One region of the Aliamphritea ceti genome, then DNA from elsewhere that is predicted to be linked to it. Evidence: predicted binding sites of a transcription regulator. Region 1 holds the regulator's gene; each other region holds the start of a gene.

Evidence for each region. The regulator FliA, encoded in region 1, starts transcription of late flagellar genes. The targets are predictions, from matches to a motif close to CTAAAGTTNNNNNNNNNNCNGCCGATA.
Region 2: OCU49_RS17480 (putative motility protein) is a predicted target of FliA. The motif match lies at 1,220-1,246, and genes of this name have one in related genera.
Region 3: OCU49_RS17830 (flagellar protein MotY) is a predicted target of FliA. The motif match lies at 3,376-3,402, and genes of this name have one in related genera.

Annotation. Positions count from the first base shown of each region.
Region 1 covers NZ_AP025282.1:4,522,824-4,527,390, forward strand. The annotation lists gene OCU49_RS20455 (chemotaxis protein CheA) at 1-1,324, opposite strand, end outside; gene OCU49_RS20460 (protein phosphatase CheZ) at 1,337-2,140, opposite strand; gene cheY (chemotaxis response regulator CheY) at 2,151-2,534, opposite strand; gene OCU49_RS20470 (RNA polymerase sigma factor FliA) at 2,608-3,318, opposite strand; gene OCU49_RS20475 (MinD/ParA family protein) at 3,337-4,161, opposite strand; gene flhF (flagellar biosynthesis GTPase FlhF) at 4,186-4,567, opposite strand, start outside.
Region 2 covers NZ_AP025282.1:3,817,598-3,822,164, forward strand. The annotation lists gene OCU49_RS17475 (LysR substrate-binding domain-containing protein) at 23-901, shown strand; gene OCU49_RS17480 (putative motility protein) at 983-1,183, opposite strand; gene OCU49_RS17485 (transglycosylase SLT domain-containing protein) at 1,289-1,945, opposite strand; gene OCU49_RS17490 (DEAD/DEAH box helicase) at 2,123-3,376, opposite strand; gene OCU49_RS17495 (periplasmic nitrate reductase, NapE protein) at 3,698-3,886, shown strand; gene napF (ferredoxin-type protein NapF) at 3,891-4,394, shown strand; gene OCU49_RS17505 (chaperone NapD) at 4,391-4,567, shown strand, end outside.
Region 3 covers NZ_AP025282.1:3,897,333-3,901,899, reverse strand. The annotation lists gene grxD (Grx4 family monothiol glutaredoxin) at 1-207, shown strand, start outside; gene OCU49_RS17845 (peroxiredoxin) at 364-966, shown strand; gene OCU49_RS17840 (multidrug effflux MFS transporter) at 1,290-2,513, shown strand; gene rnt (ribonuclease T) at 2,566-3,186, opposite strand; gene OCU49_RS17830 (flagellar protein MotY) at 3,445-4,302, shown strand; gene OCU49_RS17825 (argininosuccinate synthase) at 4,471-4,567, shown strand, end outside.

The DNA of each region.
Region 1 (4,567 bases):
GTACTAAGTGAATCAACGGATCTGCAAGTGCTTCAACCAGGTTTTTATCCAGATCAGTATCTTCACCACGTAACTCCAGGCGAACTTCTTTGTTCAACTGACGGGAAAGATCTCGTACCAAACGAGGGAAACGGCCAAATACTTTTTTCACCGGCTGCATGCGTGTCTTCATAACAGACATTTGCAGATCACCGGTAACCATATCCAGCGAAGCAAGTGCTTTAGTTAACTCACTGTCTTCATTATCTGCACCCAGTCGAACCAGACGGTTACGAACCAGTACCAACTCACCAACCATATTCATGATCTGATCAAGCAGGCGGGTATCAACACGAACATTAGTTTCAACATTAGCTTTTTTCGCATCTGCCGCTTTAGCCGGAGTAGCTTTTGCGGCAGGCTTAGACTCAGCCTTAGGTGCATCAACAAAAGCGCCCTGACCTTTAGACTGAAGATCATCCAGCAGATTTTCAAACTCTCGTTCAGTAATCAAATCATCCTGAGCAGTTCTGGCAGATGCCGGTGTTGTCGCCTTTACGGGCTCTGCTGCCGGAGCAGGTGCTTTCGTCGCCTGCTGCACAGCTTGGTCTAGCAGTTGATCAAACTCGGAATCAGCCATTGAACTCGTCTTAGGCGTTGCAGGATCAGCACCTGGCACACCATTCGGCCCATGCAGTTCGTCCATCAATGAATCAAATTCATCTTCTGTAATTAGATCATTTTTCGCACTGACTGCAGGCACAACACCTGGCGCACCACTGCCATGAAGATCATCCAGTAACGATTCAAACTCATCTTCAGTAATCAAATCTGACCCTGCAGACACCGGAGCTTCTTCGGCAGCAGAAATTCCTGAAACCATTTGACTGAACTGTGCACCCAAATCAGCAGCGGGCTCAGCCGCGGCAGGAGCAGGTGCGACATCCGCAATTGCCTGACCGGCAGCCAGGGCATCCAGCTTGGCGATAAGTTCAGCAGGTGCAGGTTCTGGATTCTCTCCGCCGCGAACATCTTCAAACATTGCATTTACAGTGTCGAGGGCCTGTAATACAACGTCCATCAAGGCTGCAGATACTTGTAAATCATCATTACGCAGCATGTCGAAAAGATTTTCTGCACTGTGGCAGCAGTCAACCATTGGCTCAAGCTGTAAGAAACCCGCACCACCCTTAACGGTATGGAAACCACGGAAGATTGCATTTAACAACTCCCGGTCTTTTGGATTTTGCTCGAGATCAACTAACTGCTCAGACAGAAGTTCAAGGATTTCTCCCGCTTCTACCAAAAAATCTTCCAGTATTTCCTGATCAACATTTAAAGCCATTGCCTACCCCTGTTAAAAACCTAAACTGGAAAGGAGGTCATCCACATCATCCTGGCTGGAAGCAACTTCACTCTTATCTTTTGCTGCCAATTGTGGGCCTTCAGCCATTACTTTCTTTTCTTTCGCCAATGCTTCTGCTTCGGCCGTCATTCCATCAAAACCATTCAGACGATTAACTCTGGAAGCAACTTCCATCAAATTAACCAACTGAGATTCAATATCTGTTACCAACTGAATTACACGCTTTATCAGCTGACCAGTTATATCCTGATACTCTTGCGCCAATAAAATATTCGTCAGCCGTTCTTTCAATTCAACCAGCGCATCTGAATTATCACATGCATGCTGACAGGCAAGCTTATACAGGCCTTCTAACTCTGGCTTTTCTTGCTGAACTTTATCGAACTCATCCAGTAAACGCTGGCGACGATTAAAGCCTTCTTCAAGCTCCGACACCAGAGTCAAAGAGATATCTACGCTATCGATAGTCTTATGCGCGTTACTCTCAGTGAGTTCAATAACATAAGACAAGCGATCACTTGCATCAGATATTGAAGCAATGTGCTCTTTAGAATCCTGCAACATTGCACTACTGCTGACATCATCAGAGAAACTGACAATTGCATTGTGCAAAGAACGAGTAAGAGTGCCTACTTCGTGATACAACGCTTGATGGCGCTTCTCATTCAGATCATGGATCAGCGTCATTGCTGCGCCAACATCACCATTAGCCAAATGCTCTACTAATTTGTCAGCATCCTGCTTCAGCTCAAGCTCAAAGCCACCTGCGCCTTTATTATCTTCCGTCTCAGACATAGCAGCCCACCTAGCCTAGTCGTTCAAAAATCTTATCGATTTTTTCTTTCAGCACAGCTGCAGTAAACGGCTTAATTACATAGCCATTTACACCTGCCTGAGCCGCCTCAACAATCTGATCACGCTTAGCTTCCGCTGTAACCATCAATACCGGAATATGCTTCAGATTCGGATCAGCCCGGACCGTCTTAAGCAAGTCGATACCGGTCATAATTGGCATATTCCAGTCGGTTACCAAAAACTCAATGCTACCGCTTTGCAAAATCGGCAAAGCAGTCTTGCCGTCATCGGCCTCAACTATGTTAGTAAACCCCAGATCACGGAGCAGATTTTTAATGATGCGTCTCATAGTAGAGAAGTCATCTACTACAAGTATTTTTATGTCTTTCTTCAAGACTATCCCTCCATCAGGAAAACTATCTGACTGACTGCAGTTAGCCAGCGTTGTCTTACCCACAGACTGCCAGCTATTGCCAGTCTCTTAATCGACTACGCAAGCGTAACGCTGCCTGACTATGAATCTGGCTAACTCTGGATTCACTGACACCCAGGATCTGACCAATTTCTTTTAAATTCATTTCTTCGTCGTAATACAACGACAACACTAATTTTTCTCGCTCCGGCAATCCTTCAATTGCTGTCGCAATCGCCTGAATAAAACCAAATTCTTCATGCTCTTCTTCAGGACTTAAATTCTCTGCGGCGATGTTTTCGCCAGGACCGTCTTCCTGCGGCTCAATCAGTTTTTCAAAACTGAACAACCGGCTCTCCGCGGAATCTTTTAATAATGCGTGATATTCAGTGACAGTGATATTTAATTCGGCAGCAACATCCCCATCTTGGGCATCTCTACCAGTACGGGATTCAATTGCCTGAATTGCTTCGGAAACTCGGCGCCCATTGCGGTGCACAGAACGGGGAGTCCAATCTCCCCTACGCACCTCATCAATAATTGAGCCGCGAATCCGGATGCCGGCATAAGTTTCAAAACTTGCGCCTTTAGAAGGGTCATATTTTTTGCCGGCTTCAAGCAAACCCACCATGCCTGCCTGAACTAAATCATCCAGCACAACATTTGCAGGCAAGCGCGCCAGCAAATGATGCGCGATACGTTTTACTAACGGCGCATATTGCTCAATCAGCTCTTGACCTGACTTAAACTGTAACTGGTTATACATATTCGCTCTTCTGACTTGTCAGCGTTGATTAGCCCCTTTAACCAATCGCTCAACAAAAAACTCCAGATGACCACGGGGTGATGAAGACACTCCCCACTCATCTACTTTTGCCGCCAGCAGCTTATATGCTAACGAGGCTTTGCTCTTAGGAAACGCTTTTAAAACAGCACGTTGCTGTTGAACACCCTTGCGGACCGACTCATCATAAGGGATTGATCCCAGGTATTGAAGCGTCACATCCAGAAACCTTTCCGAAACGGTTAACAGCTTACTATATATATTCCTGCCTTCCTGCTCAGAACGTACCATATTGGCAAGTACTCTAAATCGACTCACCTGATAGTCCCGATTCAACAGCTTCATGAGTGCATAAGCATCAGTTATCGATGTCGGCTCATCACAAACGACGACAACCACTTCCTGGGCAGCTTTGACGAAACTTACTACCGTATCGGAAATACCCGCTGCAGTATCGATTATCAGCACATCCAGATCATCTTCGATATCGCTAAACGAGTGAATCAGTTCAGAATGTTCATGCGCACTCAGGGTTGTCATGGCCTGCGTACCGGAAGCTGCTGGCACAATATGGACGTTTTTATCCACTTCAATCAACAGATCGCGTAAGGAACAGTCTCCCGCTAACACATCAGTAATATTTTGTGTTGCCTTAACTCCAAGCAGAACGTCAACGTTTGCCAACCCTAAATCGGCATCCATAAGCACGACCCTTCGACCTATCTCACCTAATGCAAGACTCAGGTTTACAGATACGTTCGTCTTACCAACGCCGCCCTTACCACCGGTAACAGCAACAACTTTCACGGGGTGCGGACTAGTCATTATGTCTTCCTATCTGATATCCCATCAATCAACCCACTGCCCATTTTGTGAAAGTTTATCCTGACGACGATCCTGAGCCATGCGTTGATTGCGTGATACACGCTGTGCAGTAACCACCGCACGGCTCACCAAATCACGCTTATGAGCAACTTCTAAATCGTCCGGAACCCGCTGTCCATCGGTCACATAAGTGACAGGCAAGCCGTTATCCACAATCAGTTCAATGGCCTCACCAAGATTCCCGGACTCGTCTAACTTACTGAGAATACAACCATTAAGCCCCATACGGCTGTAAGTTTCATAGGCATTTTCAATAACATGCCGCTGACTTGAGCATGAAAGCACCAATAATTTTTTCATTCGGACGCTAACACTTTGTAACATATCCAGTTGAGCTTGCGTATGC
Region 2 (4,567 bases), 710 kb from region 1:
TATTCATAAATGAGTGGCTAATATGCGTTTTCGACACTACGACAGTTTGCGATTATTTGACGTTGTGGCCCGCCACCTGAGCTTCACACAGGCAGCAGAAGAATTGCACCTGACTAAGGGCGCTGTCAGTTATCAGATATCCCGACTGGAAGAAGCGCTGGGATTCAGTCTGTTTATCCGTAAACACAAAGGCATATTGCTTACGCCTAAAGGCAAGCAACTCTGGCACGCATCTCAAACCGCATTTCATGACCTGGAAAACCTCATTACCCAGCTAAGAGAAGATGACACCAGTCGAATTACTGTGGGTATGTCGACCTACTTCGCATCCCGCTGGCTATCTCCCCGTCTCATGAATTTCATGGCGGAATACCCCAATATCAGCCTGCGTTTACAACCAATGATCGATCTCGCAGATTTCCATACCGAAAATATCGACATGGCTATTCGCTGGGGTAAAGGCAGTTGGCCCGGTATGAATGTAGAGCTGTTACTGCAGGCACCGGTGCGCCCAGCCACCAGCAAAAATACTGTGGCTAAGCTGGCCGGACAGCCTGCCCATGAATGGATTAACAAACTGACACTGCTACATGACCGTGAAAACAGTCCAGCCTGGCAGGAATGGCATCAGCGCGCAGATGAGCCTTACCATGCGAAAAAAGGCGGTCTGGTTATTCAGGACCCGAATGTCAGAGTACAGGCGATGATTGATGGTCAGGGCGTCGCCCTATATGACGACCTTATAGCTGCTGAATTAAACAGCGGGCAGTTAAACTGGTTATCAGACATAAGCATGCCGGAGTACGGCTATTTTCTGGTGTATCCGGCCAACGCGCTGAACAATCCGGCGTTGCAGGCATTTCGTGACTGGATAATTGATTCTGCTGAAATGGCGAACTAAATAGATTGATCAGTTACCCCAATCAGACAGACAAAAAAATCCCCGCTGCTTAAGGCGGGGATTTTTATGATCTCATCTCGATTAGGCATAAACGTTTATGTTTTGCCCTAAAGAAGGAGACGAAAGGTCCACTGGCGCAACAGCAGTGGCGTTAATCAGATCTAATGCCATCTGACCTTCATCTTCAATTTGCTTAATCGCTTTTGCTGTCATTTCAACACCGACTTCAGACTTAATACTCTGTTGCTGATGTGCAGATATTGAAGCTGCAGAGAGTTCCATTTATATATCCTCTACTGAATAACCATACTTCAATGTTAACGGCAGGCAGGGCTGCTACTTTACCTTCATAACTAACGACGTGAATGAAAAGAATTCATCTTGCGATTATATCGCTGAACAACTCTTATATTGCTCGCTATACATAACCATACGGCGTTCAACTTTAGAAGCGACACCCAATAACCAGAGTTTCTGATTATAAGTGCCACGCCGGTAGCCACTGCGCCCTTCGTGATACGCCAGATATTGTCCGTAAGCATCACTGCGTGACACCCCCGTCAGACGCTCAGTATCACGGGTATACCAACCGACAAAATCGATTGCGTCAGTAAAGTTATCCCGACGGGCCTGGGGATTATCAGTACGCTGCTTATAGTCACCCCAGACACCATCCAGTGCCTGTGCATAACCAAATGCACTGGATTGCCGGGTATAAGGAAAGACGCCTAAAAACCATTTATAGCCAGGACGGGCATCAGCAACAAATTTAGACTCCTGATGCATAATTGCCATCATTACCGGTATAGGTGTTCCCCAACGGCTGTGGCTTTGTTGTACCGCAGTATACCAACCATCACGGGCATCCAGAATTGAGCAGATATTATCCAGATTTATCGGCCGAAGAAATGCAAACCCGGCATATACAACCAGCACACACAGCAAACATACTGCGCTCATCCAGCTAAGTAATGACACTTCTCCCAGACCACGCTGCAAAGCCCTGCCACGCAATATCGCGCAACCTTGCTGCAATGAAAGCATTGATCTGACCGGGCCTGACCGTCTAAACAACATCACTCCAACTCTTTGCCTTTAAATATTGAATACGCATCTAAAATTAAGGGCCACATATAGCAGCCACTCAACAACAGAGCAAACTGATCGCCAGCGATACTGATCTATCGCAAGGCCCTGATCAATTCGTACAACAAAATTCTTTTAACGACGCCGGCCACGACGTTTGTTCGCCGGCTTTCCCCTGAGTCCCAGCGCTTCTGCACGAGCCTCTTTTTTAGACATTGGGCGACGCTTCTTTTCAGTCGCGGGCTTATCCAGATCCGGTTCAAATCCCGGATACCATTCCTGGTTAAGCTTCTCATCCAAAAGGGTTTCGATTGGCTCCAGCAAATACAGTTCCTCACTACTCACTAAAGTAACCGCCAAACCTTCTTTGCCAGCCCGGCCGGTACGACCAACGCGATGAATATAATCCTCTGCATTATATGGCAGCTGATAGTTGATCACGTAGTTAAGGCTATCAATATCCAGGCCTCTGGCAGCAACATCTGTGGCTACCAGCACCCTAATCTCACCGGCACGGAATGCCTCTAGCTCACGTTCCCGTGCTCCCTGTGACTTATCACCATGAACAGCTTTAGTGTTTAAGCCATCCTGGGTCAGCTCTTTGGCGAGAAAATCTGCGCTCTGCTTAGTACGCGTAAAAACCAGCACCTGCTGCCAGTTATTACTGCCAATCAGATATGACAACAGCGGATGCTTTTTATCCGCATCAACTTCGTAAACTTTTTGCTCGACGCCTTCAGCGGCACTGTTACGGGTATCTACCTGCAGAATTTCCGGATCATTCAGTAAGGTTTTACTGAGTTTAAAAATGGCGTCATCAAAGGTGGCAGAAAACAGCAAGGTCTGACGCTGTTGCGGCAGTTTCTTCAGCAACTGATTAATCTCACCAATGAAGCCCATATCCAACATCCGGTCAGCTTCGTCGAATACCAGACTCTCAACCCGGCTCAAGTCCACAGCACCTTTAAAAATAAGATCCAGTAAACGTCCAGGCGTTGCCACCAACAAATCTACACCATCCTGTAAGGCAGCAATCTGCACATTCAGACTGGCACCGCCATAAACCAGACAACTGCGTACATCTGTCGCGGCGCCATATTGCTGCGCACTTTTAAATACCTGCTGAGCAAGCTCACGGGTGGGCGTCAGTATCAAAACGGCAGGCATATTAACGTTACGATGCTCCGACGACTTAACTGTCATCAAACGCTGTAACAGGGGTAATACAAATGCAGCTGTTTTGCCGGTTCCGGTGCGTGCTCCCGCCATGACATCCCGCCCATCCAGAACCAGTGGAATAGCGGCTTGTTGCACTGCTGTTGGCTGTTCGTATCCCCGCCCTGCGAGCGTTTCAACCAGGGCCTTATTCAGGCCTAATTCTGTAAACACGTATTTATCCTAAATTGTGAGTCTAAACTGTAAATCCGGGCTGCAAATCTGCACACGCATTCTGTTTTTTCAATCCAGATGAAGCAGGTACAAATTCCTTGTTTATACATTATGCGCCAAGTGTATCAGCTTGCCCCCCAAGAGGTTCAGATAGGCACTCAGAAGTTGCTGATTCTTCTGAAAAACCCGTCTGCATTGCACTTAAGTCGCAACTATTGACCCAGATCAATTTTCCCACCTGCAACCCTTGATGCACGTCAAAGAGCGAACAGCTCTGTTTGCTACTATTCTTTCTAAGCATTTTTCTTGGAAGCCAAAACGATGAAAGAAGCAGCAAACGCACTACCGCAGGAAGAGTCCGGCGGACAAAACAGCTCCCGGTTTCAAGAGACCAGAGCATTCCTGTTTCTAACCGGAATTATCGCACCAGCCGTGGCTGTATCGATAGTTGTGGGGTACGGATTCATTGTCTGGATTTCCCAGATTCTGACTGGACCTCCGGGAAGTTAATCCCATGGTCGATCTGAGCCGTCGGGCACTATTCAGAGGTAAGGTGTCCAGAGATCAAGCCGGAAAACCTCTTCGCCAGAACCTTCCCTGGATCAAGGATGAACAGCTGTTCCTTGCCGACTGTCACCGCTGTGACGCCTGCATCAAACACTGCGAAACCCAGATAATTACCCGGGGTGATGGTGGTTTCCCGACTATCGATTTCAGCCGCGGTGAATGCACTTTTTGCTATCAATGCGCTGCAGTTTGCGATCAGCCGTTGTTCCGGCCAGAAACTGAACAGCCCTGGCAGCAGCATATAGAAATCGGTACCCAATGCCTGACCCAATCTGGCGTTGAGTGCCGTAGCTGTGAAGACAGTTGTGAACCTGACGCCATCCAGTTCCGACCAAGACTTGGTCAGGTCAGCGCCCCTCAGATCGACACCGAACAATGTAACGGCTGTGGCGCCTGCATCCGCACCTGCCCCAGCAAAGCCATCACCATAAATTATGGAGTCCAGCTATGAACGCGCACAAGGATGACTCATTCCAAGACGACAAGGACTTGCATATTGCCAGCCTGGTTGTCATGAGCCACCCGGATCACCTGCAACAAGTACAAGACACGATTCACAGTATCCCCGGTGCAGAAATACCAAACGCCACACCGGAAGGCAAGATGGTCGTTGTACTCGAAGCA
Region 3 (4,567 bases), 630 kb from region 1:
GGCGAGCGTTTTGCTTTCGTAAACATTCTGGAAAACCCGGAAATCCGTTCAGAGCTGCCAAAATACGCTAACTGGCCAACGTTCCCGCAGTTGTGGGTAAAAGGTGAGTTGATTGGCGGTTGTGACATCGTTGTAGAAATGGCTGCCAGTGGCGAGCTTAAAGAGCTGATTGCTGAAGCTGCTCCTAGCCAGCCTGAAGGCGAGTAAGCCTCTGGTGAATCAGCAAGCTGGTAATTAATATTCTTTATCGTTTTTATTGTCTGGTTTAATTAGTCTAATAAGAACTATCTGCTATGCTGATTCGCACTTAATTTGTGCGCGGGTAACCGCTGTATTTTTAATTCATTTAAGAGAGAACTAAACATGGCCGTATTAGTAGGTAAGAACGCTCCAGACTTTACAGCTCCAGCAGTACTGGGAAACGGTGAAATCGTTGATGCTTTTACACTGTCTGAAGCAACTAAAGGCAAGAAAGCTGTTGTATTCTTCTACCCACTGGACTTCACTTTCGTATGTCCTTCTGAGCTGCTGGCTTTCGATCACCGTATCGAAGAGTTCGCTAAGCGTGGCGTTGAAGTAATCGGTGTTTCTATCGACTCTCACTTCTCTCACAATGCATGGCGTAACACACCTGTTGAAGCAGGTGGTATCGGTCCTGTTAAGTACACTCTGGTTGCTGACATGACTCACAGCATCTGTAAAGATTACGATGTTGAATCTGAAGGTGGTGTTGCTTTCCGTGGTTCTTTCCTGATCGACGAAGATGGTCTGGTACGTCACCAGGTTGTTAACGATCTGCCACTGGGCCGTAACGTTGACGAAATGCTGCGTATGGTTGATGCGCTGGCTTTCCACCAGAAGAACGGTGAAGTTTGCCCGGCTGGTTGGAGCGAAGGTGATGAAGGTATGGTTGCTTCTCCTGAAGGTGTTGCAAGCTACCTGTCTGACAACGCTGACAAGCTGTAAGATTTAAATATCTGAAAAAAAACCGCCTTTATGGCGGTTTTTTTGTGTCTGGATTTTAGTTTCAGCTGTTGTGCGTTTGTATAGCTGTATATGAAATATGCATGCCTGACATACCTATTTATAATGATCATTCTGCCTGTTCATCGGGTATGATGTTTGATCGTCCTGCGCTTGCTTATCGGTAAGTTCTTTACCTGTGTTGTAGCGGGCATTTTGCTTTTACTAAATAGCCCGGCTAAATGGTTTGACTAAAGAGTTTGATTAAAGAGTTCAGCCAGTTAGCCCTATTAAATAATTTCACTAATTAATTCCGGAATTTTTCTGTGCCGAATAAATCCTATACGGGGCAAATGCCGTTCGCTGAGTTTGTCACGCTTATGGCGATGATGATGTCGCTGGTTGCCCTGGCGATTGATGCAATGTTGCCAGCGTTAGCACTAATGGGAGATGCCCTGCAGGTTGCAGACATTAATGATGTGCAGCTGGTGGTATCTGTTTTGTTTTTAGGCATGGCAGTGGGGCAGCTGTGTTACGGACCTGCATCTGACAGCTTTGGCCGCCGACCTGTGATGTACCTGGGGTATGCGCTGTTTATTGCTGGCGGTATCCTGTGTATCGTCGCGCAGGATTTGCATGTGATGCTGCTGGGACGGTTTTTGCAAGGCTTTGGTCTGGCGGCACCGAAAATTCTGACGGTAGCAATTGTCCGGGATCAGTTTTCCGGGCGGGATATGGCCAGGGTCATGTCATTTATTATGGTTATCTTTATTGTTATTCCGATGATCGCACCGGTATTCGGGCAGTTGATTCTTTGGGTGGCTGACTGGCGTTACATCTTTGTGGCCATATTAGTGATCGGGTTGATTAGCTTAGTTTGGTTTCATTTGCGTCAACCAGAAACGCACCCGCAGGAACGCAGGGCGGAGTTTTCGTTCAAGGCAATCAGTAAAGCATTTATGACGGTTACAACCGATCGCTTTGCCATGGGCTATACCGTAATGGCGGGTATCGTCTCTGGGGCGTTTGTTGCCTATCTGAGTTCGTCCGCTCAGGTGTTTCAACAGCTGTATGGGCTAGGGGAATTGTTTCCGCTTTATTTTGCATTGCTTGCGTTTGCGATTGGTTTTTCTTCTTATCTTAATGGCCGGCTGGTGATGCGTTTAGGTATGCAACATCTCACTTGGCGGGCTCTGCTTATCTTAATGATTAGCTCTACGCTGTGTGTAGTTGCCAGCAGCTATTGGCAAGGATTACCGCCGCTCTGGCTGTTAACCCTGTATTTTATTTTGGCGTTTGCCTGTATTGGTATGTTGTTCAGTAATCTGAATGCTTTGGCAATGGAAGGTCTGGGGCAATATGCCGGTATGGGAGCAGCGGTGGTAGGCGCTGTTTCAACACTGTTATCCGCAATAATAGGCGTATTTATTGGTGGGCTGTTTAACGGGACGGTGATTCCTTTGGTGGCTGGTTTTGCTGTATGTGCTGCTGTGGGGCTGGTGATGATGCGCTGGATAGAAGCGGGGCGAGCTGAGGTTCAGACATCCTGATATAAAAAGCCCTGTTGTTACAGGGCTTTTTTGTAAGCTAAGTGAGCAGGTGTTATTCGTAGTGATCCTGAACCATGCTCCAGCCACCGAGGTCTTTCCAGCGATTGACGATGGTGCAAAACAGCTCTGCTGTTTTCATCGTATCGTATAGTGCTGAGTGTGCTTCTTTACCGTCGAAGTCTATATCTGCGATGTCGCAGGCTTTGGCCAGCACAGTATGTCCGAAAGCCAGGCCTGCAAGGGTAGCAGTATCAAAAGTTGAGAATGGGTGAAACGGATTACGTTTCATGTCACAACGGTCGGAAGCAGCGGTTACAAAGCTGTGATCAAATGCCGCGTTATGGCCAACTAGAATAGCTCGCTTACAGTTGTGGGCCTTCACGGATTTACGAATAGATTTGAAAATCTTTTCCAGAGCTTCCTGTTCGTCGATGGCACCGCGTAATGGGTTGTACGGGTCGATGCCAGTAAATTCCAGCGCGGATTTTTCCAGGTTGGCGCCTTCAAACGGATTAACGTTAAAGGAATAGCTTTGGTCAATCAGCAGGTTGCCGTCATCGTCCATCGTCAGAGTGACGGCGGCAATTTCCAGAAGTGCATCTGTCTGAGCATTGAACCCGGCAGTTTCAACGTCAACGACGACTGGCAGGTAGCCACGGAAGCGGGTCGACATCGGATGCTGATAGGCACTGTTATGTTTAGTCAAATGAGATCCTTAAAGGCTGTCTCTTCAGCCTGCAGTTGAGTATGACGCCAGTGTATAATCTTGGCTGGCAGTTGTCATTGCTACGGAAGTATTTGCAGCATATTGCTGTTAAAATGGATAGACACTGACGAATGCTTAAATATCCCAGTTAGGACGGTAAAGTTTTACCTCTAACAGTCGATATTTGAGATGTTGGTTAAGTATCTGCAAGGATTTGATCTGTTTATGCGAATTGTTCTGGGATTATTGATTACTTTATTGGCGTTGCCTGCGTGGGCGGCCAGTTTTGTTGCGTCTATCGATCAGTCTCGCTGGGATCTCGAATCCTCAAAGTTTAACTGCCGTTTGTCGCAAAAAATTCCTTTGTTCGGTGAAGCCATTTTTGATCATCAGGCCGGAGAGCAGATCCGTTTTGTACTTAAGCCGCTTCCAGGGCATGGCATGAAAGGTAAGGCCATGCTGTTAGCTGAGGCCTCTCCCTGGCAGCCAGGTACTGCACCTAAGCGTATAGGGGAAGTGGAGTTTAATCAGTTCAGTGGTGAAATTGAGGTTGTGAGCCCAAAAGCTCAGAATATGATTGCCGCTTTATATAAAGGCATGATGCCGACGTTTAAAGCACGTAACTGGTTGGGTACCGGCGATAATGTTCGGGTGGGATTGTCTGCTGCGAATTTTCAGCCAGCCTTTGAAAGCTATTCAGGTTGTGTTGCAGGCTTGTTGCCAGTGAATTATCGCCAGATTGCCCGGACTGCTGTGTTATTTCCTTCCGCAACCTGGCGTTTGTCTGATGCTACTAAGGCGCGTCTCGATCTGATTGCTATCTATGTAAACAATGATGAAGCGGTTAGTTCTGTGTATGTGGATGGCCACTCTGATACTCAGGGTCGACGTCTGGCCAACCGGGATTTATCTAAGAAGCGTGCTGATGAAGTCACGGCATATCTGAAGACTAAGGGTGTTAATCCGGATGTCATTATTACCCGTTATCATGGTGAGCGTTATCCTGTGGACCAGACCAATAATAAAGCGACCCGTGACCGTAGCCGTCGGGTAACGATTCGTCTGGACCGTAATCAGCCGTAAGCTTTTCTATAGGGTATACAAAAACTCTATTGGCCTTGGAGATAGTGGGGAATTATCCTTACTGTCTCTGTTCCTGCTCTGTATTCATGCTATAATTTCGCCCTTTCCTTTTTCAGGTAATACATCGGGTTGTCTGCCCGGTGGTGGATTTTCGTGTGGAGTTCTTTTATGTCCGACATTAAAAAGGTTGTGCTGGCCTACTCCGGCGGCCTTGATACATCTGTAATCGTTCGTTGGTTGCAGGAAACTTACAACTGTGAAGTCG